Regions from separate parts of the Shewanella sp. 10N.286.51.B2 genome, predicted to be linked through region 1. Evidence: predicted binding sites of a transcription regulator. Region 1 holds the regulator's gene; each other region holds the start of a gene.
What was found. Region 1 encodes sigma-54, which starts transcription at its own class of promoters, with help from an activator protein. Its sites were predicted from a motif close to GTTGGCACGNNNNTNGNNT; they were not measured.

Region 1 (3,144 bases):
CCTAATTAGCTACAACATTGAAAAGCAGCAGTTAATTGCTGAAAGCACCGGTACTGGTGAAGATCGGGTTATCACTATTTTTCAACCAGAAAGTCACCCAGACTTGATTGATTCTGAAAAGAAAAAAGATGAGCAACCACATTTACCAGACAGCGCTAAACCCGGTGATGACACGCCACCAGCTATAATTGAAAACAACAATTTATCTGCTGTAGAGGCTGTGAACTCAACTGAAACACCCGAAGTAACTGAATCACTTAACGCTGAGGCGCAGGCGACATTGTCAGCCCCAGCAGCTGAGCAAAATGACTAATGACCCAAATTACGTTAACCGCTGAAAATCTCGCTAAGAGTTATAAAAGTCGCCAGGTAGTAAAAGATGTCAGCCTGACGGTAAAAACCGGCCAAATTGTTGGCTTACTTGGCCCTAATGGTGCGGGTAAAACCACCACCTTTTATATGGTCGTAGGCCTAGTCAAAAGTGATAAGGGCCGCATTCTGATCGATGAAGATGATTTAACCGCAGATCCAATGCATTTGCGCGCCCGAAAAGGCATTGGCTACTTACCTCAAGAAGCCAGTATTTTTCGTAAGCTCACAGTACACGATAATATAATGGCAGTGCTTCAAACTCGCAAAAGCTTATCAAATGAGCAGCGCATTGAAGAACTGGAACATTTATTAGAAGAATTTAACATAACTCATATCCGTGATAGCCAAGGTATGGCGTTATCGGGAGGTGAGCGTCGCCGAGTTGAAATTGCACGCGCATTAGCGGCAAATCCTAAGTTTATTTTATTAGATGAACCTTTTGCAGGGGTAGATCCTATCTCAGTAATCGACATCAAGAAAATTATTCAACAACTTAAAAGCCGTGGTTTAGGGGTGCTAATTACCGACCATAATGTCCGTGAAACACTTGATGTGTGTGAGCGAGCATATATTGTGAGTCACGGAAACTTGATTGCTGAAGGAACACCTGCTGAGATCTTAGTCAATCAGCAAGTTAGGTCGGTATACTTAGGTGAACAATTCAAGCTATAGTTAGCACTATTCAGTTTTTAGTATGGCATTCGCGGCCAACAACAAACCTTAATCTAGTCTATTTTTCTAGGATCATAAACTAGCGCCCACACTGTTCGTCGCGATGATGTAATTCAATTAGGGACAAGCGGTACATGAAAGCCTCACTCCAACTCAAAATGGGTCAACACTTAACCATGACCCCACAGTTGCAACAAGCGATTCGCTTATTGCAACTTTCCTCATTGGAGCTACAGCAAGAAATTCAACAAGCACTTGATTCAAACCCGCTATTAGAGCTTGAAGACGAATTCACTAAAGCCAAAGAGCCCGTAAAAGAAAACGCCCTGCAAACTGACACCGATTTTAGTGATAATAGCCAAGTCACCATAGAAAAAGACACCTCAACGGTTGATACCACTGAATCGCTCACTAAAGATTCTATGCCTGAAGAACTCCCTATGGATACCACATGGGATGAGGTGTATACCGCCTCGCCGACTTCTGGCTCTGGCGCAGTATCGAGCGGTAATGATATGCCGTTTCAAGGCGAAACCAGTGAAGGCTTGTATGAGCATCTTGAATGGCAAAAAAACCTCACTCCCTTTTCTGAAAATGACTTGGTGATTGCAACCGCCATTATTGATGCCATTGATGAGCGCGGTTACCTCACCCAGAGCGTTGAAGACATTTTGCAATCCTTAGGCACTGACGATATCGAACTCGATGAAGTTGAAGCTGTACTTAAACGGGTACAACACTTCGATCCCGTCGGCATTGCAGCGCGAGATTTAAGTGAGTGTCTATTAATTCAATTAGGCCAATACCCTAATGAAATTCCTTGCATAGATAATGTTAAGTTACTGATTAAAGATCATCTTGATTTAATCGCCGGTCGTGACTTTAGGTTACTGATGCGTAAAACCAAGCTTAAAGAAGATGATTTACGTGAAGCCATTGAATTTATTCAAACGCTCAATCCACGTCCAGGCTTGCAAATTACCCCCATTAAAGATGAGTACGTCATTCCTGATGTTACTGTACTTAAAAAGAATGGTCGCTGGGTGGTCGAGCTAAATCCCGATAACATGCCTAAAATTGGCGTTAATCAGCAATATGCAGCTATGGCCAAAGGCGGTTCAAGCCAAGCTGACAGCCAATTTATTCGTGGTCATTTACAAGAAGCCAAATGGTTTATCAAAAGCATCGATAGCCGTAATGAAACCTTACTAAAAGTGGCTAACTGTATCGTACAATTTCAGCAAGGTTTCTTTGAGTTCGGTGAAGAAGCCATGAAGCCGATGGTGCTCAATGATATTGCTGAAGCGGTTGAAATGCACGAGTCGACCATTTCACGGGTCACGACCCAAAAATACATGCATACCCCCCGTGGACTTTTTGAACTAAAATATTTTTTCTCAAGCCATGTAAGTACCGATGATGGTGGAGAATGCTCTTCTACAGCAATTCGCGCATTTATTAAAAAGCTCGTAGCTGCAGAAAACCCGAAAAAGCCTCTTAGTGATAGTAAAATGGCGACACTATTGGCTGAACAAGGGATTAACGTTGCTCGACGTACGATAGCCAAATATCGAGAGGCAATGCTCATCCCTCCCTCAAACCAACGCAAAAGCTTATAACTTTTGTTATTGGAGGATGACCTATGCAAATTAACCTGACTGGAAACCATATTGAAATAACTCAATCTTTACGGGAATACGTGCAAACAAAATTTTCAAAGCTTGAACGACACTTCGAACAGATCAATAATGTTCACGTTGTGCTCGATGTTCAAAAGCTACAACAGATTGCCGAAGCCAAACTGCACCTAAAAGGCGGTGAAGTGTTTGCTGTATCGCGTAACGCTGATATGTATGTGGCAATAGACGCCCTGATAGATAAGCTAGACCGTCAGGTAATTAAACATAAAGAGAAACTCACTAAGCATTAACGATGGAACTTCGTACCATCCTGCAGCCGGCGTGCACTACCTGTGCCACTCCGGGCAGTAAGAAAAAGGTACTGGAATTAATCAGCAATTTAATGGCTGCCCAGTACCCAACCCTTTCTTCACAGGCTATTTTTGAAAGTCTAATAGCGCGTGAAAAAATGGGCAGTACA
Region 2 (3,144 bases), on a different contig from region 1:
GAATTAATTTTGCCCCATTACCTTTTCTTTGCTCATTAGGGCTCAAAGCGATAAATTGTAAAATACCGTATTGTTTACTCGGTAAACTTTCTAAGATGGTATGCTCTTTTTTAATAAATGCTTGGGTTGAACTCCAACCAGTGCCGAGTACCATTTTTAAACGCCAGTGCCAGTAACGACTTTCACCAAGAGGCACTTGATGGGTGATCACACAGGCGACACCGATGAGACGTTTGCCTTCAAACCAACCAATTAATGGTTGCTCTTGCTGCCATAACTCTGTGAGCTCTTCTCTGATTGCAGCCCGCAGTTTTTGTTCGTAATTGGCTTTATTAGCAGTGGCTAAAGCTTCAATAAAAAATGGATCATCATGATAGGCATTATAAATAATCGATGCTGCAACTCTTAGATCTTCCGCAGTCAAATAAACCGCTCTAGGTTGATCGTTAGTTTGTTCATCCAAAGACGGCGCAGCTTGAGTTTTCGGGGGCAAAGTGTTGTTTTCCATGATGTCACTCTTAACTAATCCAGTTGATAGTCTCAACTTAACAACTTTGAAACATATTGCAATTTAAATAGGGTCACCTAATCTTAGTAAAGTAATATCATTCATACATGGTGAAAGCTCATGGATACGACAACGACAACATTTGAACACTTATTTCAGCAATTAGGATTAAGTTCATCTAAGGAAGATATTAACCAGTTTATCGAACAACATAAACTGGCTAAAAATAGCACCATTGCACAGGCTGGATTTTGGTCAGAATCGCAAAGACACTTTATTGAAGAGGCCTTACATCAAGACGGCCAGTGGTCTGAATTAATAGACCAACTGGACGTTTTATTAAGAAATTAAATGTTTTGGTAAGCAGTTTCACCCCAACCCACTAATTTATTGTCACTTATTACAACTGGGGTACATTCACTTTTTGTGGTTTTGCCGTCACCTTTACTCCATTGAGTACGGTAGAAAAACACCTGAACCTCTTTCTTTGGACTTTCAGCGTCAGCTTGGGTCACATAAGCCTCACTGAAATCAGCCGTTCCCATCAAAATGGTGACTTGATCTTTTGCCATTCCGATTGAAAGTTTCGCTAAGTTATTACGATTAGTTTGTTGTTGTTTTTGCCAATATGAATCACTACGCTTACCTTCGTGATCGCCCACATTCAATACGCAACCAGTTAGTGAAGTCGCTGCTATAGCCATAATTAATGCTGCACCCAATTTTGCTTTCATAATACGTCCCTTTCAAATGGTTCTAATGTAATTTCTACTGAAACTGTTTTTCAGAGTAAGTTATACTGTTCTCAATACTGATTAAGCTAAAAGTGTGCCAAAAATTAAAGCCTTGATTTTATTCACCATTTAAAACCATGTCTCACTTTTTGAGTAATTTCACTACCGATATTTAAGGATTTTCACTAATTATGAGTCCAATTGAACAAGTCCTTGCGGCGGCAAAATCCATTGCTGTAGCAGGTCATACGCCAACATTAGCGTTAATAAAAGGTAAATTAGGTACGCGGATAGCCATGCCAACCCTTATTCAGGGGTTGCAGCAATTTAAAGCCATCCCCAAAGAGCAATGGCAAGACTTACCCGATTTAGCAGCCATGATACAGCCAGCTAATACTGAAACGGCTCAAGACCCATTAACGGCGCTAGAACAAAAATGGCAGGCTAAATTTGACGCTGTCGAAAGTGAATTTGCCCTAAAGATAGCAGCACTTGAAAAACGAATTGTACAATTAGAAAGTTAAGCACCACATCCTCAATACATTTAACCAGCTAAAAACGGAAAACCATGTTTGTCACTGAACTCAGATTTGAATGTTTCGCCGATACCACTATCACAGCGGCAGAAAAAGCCATTAATAACTTTCTAGAAGCACTCAGAGCCAATGGCCAAGTATTAGGACGAGAATTTGCTGTCGCATTTAATGAAGGTGAGTTTAAAGTCAGGCTATTAATACCTGAAAAAAACAGTTTATCAGCCCGTAACAACAGCCCATGGGTCAAGCAAGCATTAACTATGCTAACTGAAGCAAAGTTATTGGCGCCACGTGAAAAGTTTATCGGCCAAGATATCAATTCAGAGCAAAGTAATATCGACACTCCCAGCTGGCAGGTGCTTTACACCAGCTATGTACATATGTGCTCACCATTAAGAAGTGGCGACAACCTTCTCCCTATTCCGCTATATCAAATTCCAGCAAGCTTTAATGGCGACCATAAGCGAGTTATTCGCTGGCAAACAGAGTGGCAAGCTTGTGATGAACTGCAAATGGCGGCGGCAACCAAAGCTGAATTTGCAGCATTAGAAGAACTGACTAGTCATAAAAGTGATTTATTTAGACGAGGCTGGGATATCCGCGGCAGAATTGAATTTATTACCAAAATTCCGACTTACTATTATCTTTATCGCGTTGGTGGCGAAAGTTTACAGTCTGAAAAAAAACGAGCCTGTCCACGCTGTGGATCGAAACAGTGGTTATTGGATGAGCCATTATTGGATATGTTTCACTTCAGATGTGAGCCATGCAGAATTGTGTCGAATATCTCATGGGATCATCAGTAATAATTTCAAACGTTATTGTTCTGAAGTATCTAACATCGATCAGAACAGCTGCATCATTAACCTTCTTTTCAACAAAAAGCCTGACTTAATTAATCTATAAGTCAGGCTTTTTGGTTTATCGCAAATTAATAACGTTGATCTATGACTTTCGTCTCAATAAGTCATTCCACATCATTTTCATTCGCTGCCAAATCCCCGGATGTGGCACATGGCCATGATCTTCTTCTACAGGTTCAATTGCTGGTGTGACTCTTGGCGTTAGGCTATCGATAAACCCAGCTAGGCTATCAGCAAGCTTTTCATGGGGCTTATTGCCTGGCACTTCAATCCACACACTGCCATCTTCATTATCAACCGTTAGCATGTTATCGCCATCACCCAATACACCGATAAACCAGGTTGGTGCTTGTTTGAGTTTTTTCTTCATCATCAAGTGGCCAATGATATTTTGCTGCAAAGATTCAAAGTCTTGCTGATTCCAAACTTGCAGTAATTCGCCTTCACCCCAGTTTGAATCAAAATACAGTGATGCTGAAAAGAAGTGGCCGTAAAAATCATTG
Region 3 (3,144 bases), on a different contig from region 1:
CCGAGCGCTTGGTAACAAACGTGAAATCTACAACCTATGGTGAATCATCAGCCCTAGGTTGTAGATTGAATTATTATAAAATGAGATGTTTGTTGACCGCTGACGCTAACTCATCGGGATTAAACTTAGCGATAAAGTCGTTTGCGCCGACCTTTTCAACCATGGCCTGATTAAACACGCCACTTAATGAAGTATGCAGCACCACTTTAATATCTTTAAGTTTTGGATCGTCGCGAATTTCCGCCGTTAAGGTATAGCCATCCATTTCTGGCATTTCAATGTCTGAAATAATCAGTGGAATTTCATCGGCAACATTATCCATCTCAGTGGCAATCGCTTTTAATTTCTCTAAGGCATCTTTACCATCAATAGCGGTGTCAATTTGCAGGTTCAATGACGATAATGAACGGATAATTTGCTTACGAGCAACTGCAGAGTCATCAATCACCATAATATGGTAATGCTGCTCTTTATCAATGGTAATAGCATCACTGGCAGCTTGGCTTAATTCCGTTTTTACTGGTGATATTTCATCAAGAATTTTTTCAACATCTAAAATCTCAACCAATTCACCTTCGATTTCGGTTACTGCAGTTAAATAAGAGTTGCGCCCAGCCCCTTGTGGCGGTGGCATAATTGATTCCCAATTCATATTAATAATGCGCTCTACTGAGCTAACCAAAAAGCCCTGAATACTGCGGTTATACTCAGCAATAATGATGAAGCAATTTTCAGTCGATGCCAACGGACGGCCACCGGTTGCCGCACTTAAATCAATCACTGAAATAGTCGAGCCCCGAATGTGAGCAATGCCTTTAATCATTGGGCTTAAACGGGGTAACTTTGTCAGTGGCGGACACTGTAATACTTCTTTTACTTTAAAAACGTTGATACCGAAACGTTGGCGACCATTAAGTTTAAAAAGCAGTAACTCCAGTCTATTTTGGCCTACCAGTTGGGTACGTTTATTAACTGAATCAAGAATGCTCGACATAACCCTGCCTTGTTTTATGAATGCTTTCCCTAGTGGGATTTATTATTAGAGTTCACTGTTAATCAGTGTTTTAAAGCGACAGTAAAACCATTTTCGCAAATTGTAACACAGTAATTTATGCCAATTTGCTGGTTTAGCGCTTAAATTTAGCTATAGGCATAGTTTTTGCTTGATTGTGGTCACATCGCATTTAAGCGACGATTTCAATGAAAAAAGTCAAACTTCTGACAAAGATAACATTGAGAATGTTTAGCCTTATCATTGCTAATTAAAATTGAAGTTTAGAGGTAACCTGGCCAATCAAGCTAGTTAGAATATTATGAAGAAAAACATTCTACTATTGATCATTATTTTTTTATCTTTACCGGTTAACGCCAGTGAAGATGCCACCATAACTTACTCTCTATCGACCATTACTGAATTAGCTAAAGAGGTAGTAGCAAAAAAAATTGCTAAAAAGCCCAATGCGGTGATCAACATTAGCCCGCAAAATCTTGATGGCCGATTAACACCGCCAAGATGTTTGCCACCCATTAGTGTTGAAATGGCCAGTGACCGCGAAATTAGCCGCACCAACACAGTCAAAATTAGCTGTATCAGCCCTGATTATGACTACCCATGGCAAATGTTTATCTCGGTTAAAGTTGAGGTTATGTATCCAGTGGTGACAGCATTGGGAATTATTGAAAAAGGTGAGTTAATCACAGCAGATAATGTGGCAATTAACTATGTTGACCAACACAGTATCCGCGGGCAGTTTTTTTCTGAGATCTCACAATTACTCGGTACCCGCTCAAAAAGGCGTGTGTCAGCTAAAGCGCCTTTGCTAAACAATAATTTATGCTTTGTTTGCAAAGGAGATTCGGTATCTATTTATGCTAAAACAAACGCATTTGAAATAAAAACTGCCGGAGAAGCACTAAGAGATGGTAATATTGGCGATGCTATTAGAGTCAGAAATAGCAATTCTAACAGGCGATTAGATGTCATTGTCACAGGCGTTGGCGAAGTTGAAGTTAGAATGTAAAATATTCTAAAGTTTTTTCTGACAAGGCCGATAACCTGTTTGGAAAACCCTAACATTACGCTGGAGCCTCACATGGCAATTGATATTAACCATCTAAAAACAGCTTCTCATGCTCAGTTGCGCACCAATCGCGACGCAGGAGCAACAACGCAAACAGCTGACTCAGCGGCTAAGACCACGGCTGCCCCAGTAAAAACGGATTCGGTCAGTATTACTGCACAAGCGCAGCAGCTGCAGGGAGTGCAGAGTAATATGGCATCTTTACCAGAAGTTGACCAAAGCAAAGTTGATGCAATTAAATTAGCAATTTCAGAAGGTCGCTACAAAGTCGATCCTGAAAAGTTAGCTGCTAACATTGCTAGCTTTGAAGCTGATCTTGACGGATTAAATTTCGACCAAGAGTAACCTCATCGTTACTCTTGATATTATCGGCCACACATTACTTAACGGGTAATGTGGGTTTTAATAAAGAGTAACTTATGACTGAATTACTACAGCTGTTATCTTTTCAGCACGACACCTTGTCGTCGCTGAAATTACTTGTATCTGAAGAAAAATTAGCCCTTACTGAACGTGACGCAGATAAACTACTGTCACTGGCAAAAGACAAGGTTGACTGCCTAAACAACCTCAAACTTAATGATGAAAAGTTAGCCTCTCACCCAGAAAAAGCATTATTAAACGCTGAGCCAGAACTAATTGTTAAAGTCGAAGAAGCCAAAGCGATTCTAGACGAGTGCAAGGCCATCAATAGTCAAAATGCCAGCTTAATTGAGCTTAATATAGCCAGCCTTAATCGCTTCTCTCAAGCGCTGCAAATGAGCCGTAATGCATCAAGCCTGACCTATAATGACAAAGGCCGAACTTCAACGATTTCCTCTTTAGGGCAAAACCTTAAAGCATAATCGAGGCGGTAATTAACTGCCCTGCGAGTTGCTAGATTGTGTTTTAAAAACCAAAAAACCGCTCAAAGAGCGGTTTTTTTGTACTTCAGTTAAGTTAATTTAAATGACTGGATTTAAATAATTAAATTTAACTAAAAGTAAGTCACATGCTTAATCGTTCTAGGCCTATTTTGCTGCTGATATAGGCTCCATACCTGTGAAAAATCCAGTTCTAACTC
Region 4 (3,144 bases), on a different contig from region 1:
AAAAGCCAAGGGACAGGCCTAGGCTTAGCGGTAGTGCAAACCGTGGTGAGAAATCATGGCGGCAGATTACAGGTGACATCGCAGCCGCACAAAGGCAGCTTAATTCGACTATCATTTCCTATGGCTAAAGACACGGAACAAGCCAAAAAAATAGTGGAGGGATCCCATGAGTGAAGCCAAGTTACTGTTAGTTGAAGATGATGCCGCGCTGCGTGAAGCCTTACTTGATACCTTGATGTTAGCCCAATATGACTGCGTTGATGTGGGCTCTGCAGAAGAGGCCATTATTGCCATGAAAACCACGACATTTGATATGGTTATTAGTGATGTGCAAATGGATGGTATTGGCGGGCTAGGGCTATTAAACTATTTACAGCAAAACCATAGTAAAGTCCCCATTTTATTAATGACTGCTTTTGCCACCATTGACAGTGCGGTTAGCGCCATAAAACTTGGTGCGGCGGATTATCTGGCTAAACCTTTTGCGCCTGAAGTGTTGTTAAATCAGGTATCTCGCTACTTACCCCTTAAACAAAATTTAGGTCAACCTGTGGTCGCCGATGACAAAAGCTTGGCGCTACTGAATATTGCCCAGCGGGTGGCAAGCTCTGATGCCTCAGTGATGATCATGGGGCCAAGTGGATCGGGCAAAGAAGTGCTAGCACGTTATATTCATCAGAACAGCCCTCGAGCAGAAAAACCTTTTATCGCCATTAATTGCGCAGCAATACCTGAAAATATGCTTGAAGCCACCTTATTTGGCTATGAAAAAGGCGCTTTTACAGGCGCTTATCAGGCATGCCCTGGAAAATTTGAACAGGCTCAAGGCGGCACCATATTGCTTGATGAAATTTCTGAGATGGAGCTAGGGCTGCAAGCCAAATTGTTGCGAGTACTGCAAGAGCGTGAAGTTGAGCGTTTAGGTGGCCGTAAAACCATAGCCCTTGATGTGAGGGTACTTGCCACTTCAAACCGTGATTTAAAGTCCATGGCAACATCGGGCGCATTTCGAGAAGATTTATATTACCGCATTAATGTATTTCCACTAACCTGGCCGGCATTAAACCAACGACCGGCTGATATTTTACCCTTAGCAAGGCACTTGCTGGTTAAGCATGCTAAGGCATTTAATGTCTCACCAGTGCCAGAGTTAGATGAGATAGCTTGTCGTCGTTTATTGGCTTATCGCTGGCCAGGTAATGTCCGTGAGCTGGATAATGTTATTCAGCGCACCTTGATACTGAATAATGGCGAGGAGATAACTGGCGCGGATATTATTCTTGAAGCTGAAGATGTTACTTTGAGCCCCAATGAGCAACCCGTGGCCGCTGCTGAAACGGACGGGCTTGGGGGCGAACTGCAGGCTCAAGAGCATGTGATTATTTTGGAAACCTTAAATCTATGTAATGGTAGCCGTAAAGACGTAGCTGAGAAGCTGGGAATTAGCGCCAGAACATTGCGCTATAAAATGGCTAAAATGCGTGACTTGGGTATTCAAGTCCCTGCTTAAATATCGACGTTTAGTTCATTTTTATACTTAACTCTAAATTCTAAAATATTAGCTTAACCGCTTTGATGTTACTAAAGCGGTTCTATTTTGTGTGTTTTTCACCCTTTCAAGTTGTTTTTAAGCTCTTTTCATGGGCTTAAGTGTATTTAAGCTATTGTTGGCATCCTACTTGCTAATTCTATTGTAACTGTTTTTAAGTCGTCAAATATCCGACGAATGGAGTTTACAATGCAGATTAGTTCAAATCCTTTTTTACAAGAAATGCAATCCTTAAAGGGTGAGATTTCGCCTAATCTTGGCTTACCTATTCAAGCGGATATGATTCAAAAAGTCGGTAATACTTCTGGTGCTGACTTTGGCCAATTGTTATCTCAAGCGGTTGGTGGCGTGGCTGATTTACAATCAAACTCAGCTAATTTAGCCACCCGATTAGAGATGGGTGATAGCACTGTGACCTTATCTGATACCGTGATTGCCCGTGAAAAAGCCGGGGTTGCATTTGAAGCAACGGTGCAAGTGAGAAACAAACTTGTAGAAGCGTATAAAGAAATTATGAGTATGCCTGTTTAGGCTTTTGTTAATAGTATTGTTGTTGATATTCTGGTATTGAAGTAGGTAAATATTGTGAGCACAGATCTAGTATTAGATTCAGATAAAGTCGATAGCACAGGGATTCAGCAGGAAAATAAACCTGGCTTGAAAAGCTCGTTTGGTAGTGCTGACTTTATGCGTCAAATCACTATGATATTGGCTTTAGCTGTATGTCTTGTGCTGGCAGTATTTATGATTATTTGGGCGCAAGAGCCTGAATATAGGCCGTTAGGGCAAATGGAAACTGCTGAAATGATCCAAGTATTGGACGTTTTAGATAAGAATAAAATTGCCTATAAAATCTCCGGCGATGTAGTCAGTATTCCTGAAAACAAATATCAAAATGTCAAACTGCTGCTGGGCCGTGCAGGCGTTGAAGCCAGTAGTCAACCAACCGATTATTTAAGCCAAGACAGCGGTTTTGGTGTTAGTCAGCGCATGGAGCAAGCCCGCCTTAAACAAAGCCAAGAAGTTAATTTAGCCAGAGTGATAGAAGAGCTAAAAAGTATTAGCCGCGCCAAAGTGATATTAGCTATTCCCAAAGAAAATGTGTTTGCCCGTAATAAATCTAAACCTAGCGCTACCGTAGTTGTGAGCGTTCGTCGTGGTAGCCTTGGCCAAGAAGAAATTGACTCTATCGTTGATATTGTCGCCTCAGCAGTACAAGGCTTAGAGCCAAGCCGGGTGACAGTGACCGATTCAAATGGCCGCCTGCTAAATTCAGGTAGCCAAGATGGCGCCTCCTCAAGAGCCCGCCGCGAGCTTGAATTAGTGCAGCATCAAGAAGCAGAATATCGTAACAAAATCGATTCGATATTAATGCCTATTCTAGGCCCTGAAAACTTCACTTCTCAAGTGGATGTCAACATGGACTTCACCGCGATTGAGCAAACCGCGAAACGATTTTCGCCTGATTTACCCGCTGTACGCAGTGAAATGACCATAGAGCGTAATTCAAGCGGTCAATCAATGGGTGGCATTCCAGGGGCATTAACCAATCAGCCTCCTATGGATTCAGATATTCCACAAGAAGCAGGCGCAGA

Region 2: AB4140_RS05040 (DUF3192 domain-containing protein) is a predicted target of sigma-54. The motif match lies at 1,326-1,344, and genes of this name have one in related genera.
Region 3: flgA (flagellar basal body P-ring formation chaperone FlgA) is a predicted target of sigma-54. The motif match lies at 1,147-1,165, and genes of this name have one in related genera.
Region 4: fliE (flagellar hook-basal body complex protein FliE) is a predicted target of sigma-54. The motif match lies at 1,667-1,685, and genes of this name have one in related genera.

What each region holds. Positions count from the first base shown of each region.
Region 1 is NZ_JBFRKH010000014.1:151,132-154,275, forward strand. It holds gene lptA (lipopolysaccharide transport periplasmic protein LptA) at 1-313, shown strand, start outside; gene lptB (LPS export ABC transporter ATP-binding protein) at 313-1,044, shown strand; gene AB4140_RS04255 (RNA polymerase factor sigma-54) at 1,179-2,663, shown strand; gene hpf (ribosome hibernation promoting factor) at 2,687-2,974, shown strand; gene ptsN (PTS IIA-like nitrogen regulatory protein PtsN) at 2,977-3,144, shown strand, end outside.
Region 2 is NZ_JBFRKH010000016.1:120,316-123,459, reverse strand. It holds gene AB4140_RS05050 (GNAT family N-acetyltransferase) at 1-463, opposite strand, end outside; gene AB4140_RS05045 (DUF2789 domain-containing protein) at 629-859, shown strand; gene AB4140_RS05040 (DUF3192 domain-containing protein) at 856-1,242, opposite strand; gene AB4140_RS05035 (hypothetical protein) at 1,434-1,766, shown strand; gene AB4140_RS05030 (Zn-ribbon-containing protein) at 1,811-2,584, shown strand; gene syd (SecY-interacting protein) at 2,724-3,144, opposite strand, start outside.
Region 3 is NZ_JBFRKH010000060.1:34,833-37,976, reverse strand. It holds gene AB4140_RS16115 (chemotaxis protein CheV) at 74-994, opposite strand; gene flgA (flagellar basal body P-ring formation chaperone FlgA) at 1,314-2,021, shown strand; gene flgM (flagellar biosynthesis anti-sigma factor FlgM) at 2,094-2,426, shown strand; gene AB4140_RS16100 (flagella synthesis protein FlgN) at 2,501-2,926, shown strand; gene AB4140_RS16095 (LPP20 family lipoprotein) at 3,058-3,144, opposite strand, start outside.
Region 4 is NZ_JBFRKH010000042.1:6,093-9,236, forward strand. It holds gene AB4140_RS11355 (PAS domain-containing sensor histidine kinase) at 1-174, shown strand, start outside; gene AB4140_RS11360 (sigma-54-dependent transcriptional regulator) at 167-1,510, shown strand; gene fliE (flagellar hook-basal body complex protein FliE) at 1,739-2,080, shown strand; gene fliF (flagellar basal-body MS-ring/collar protein FliF) at 2,135-3,144, shown strand, end outside.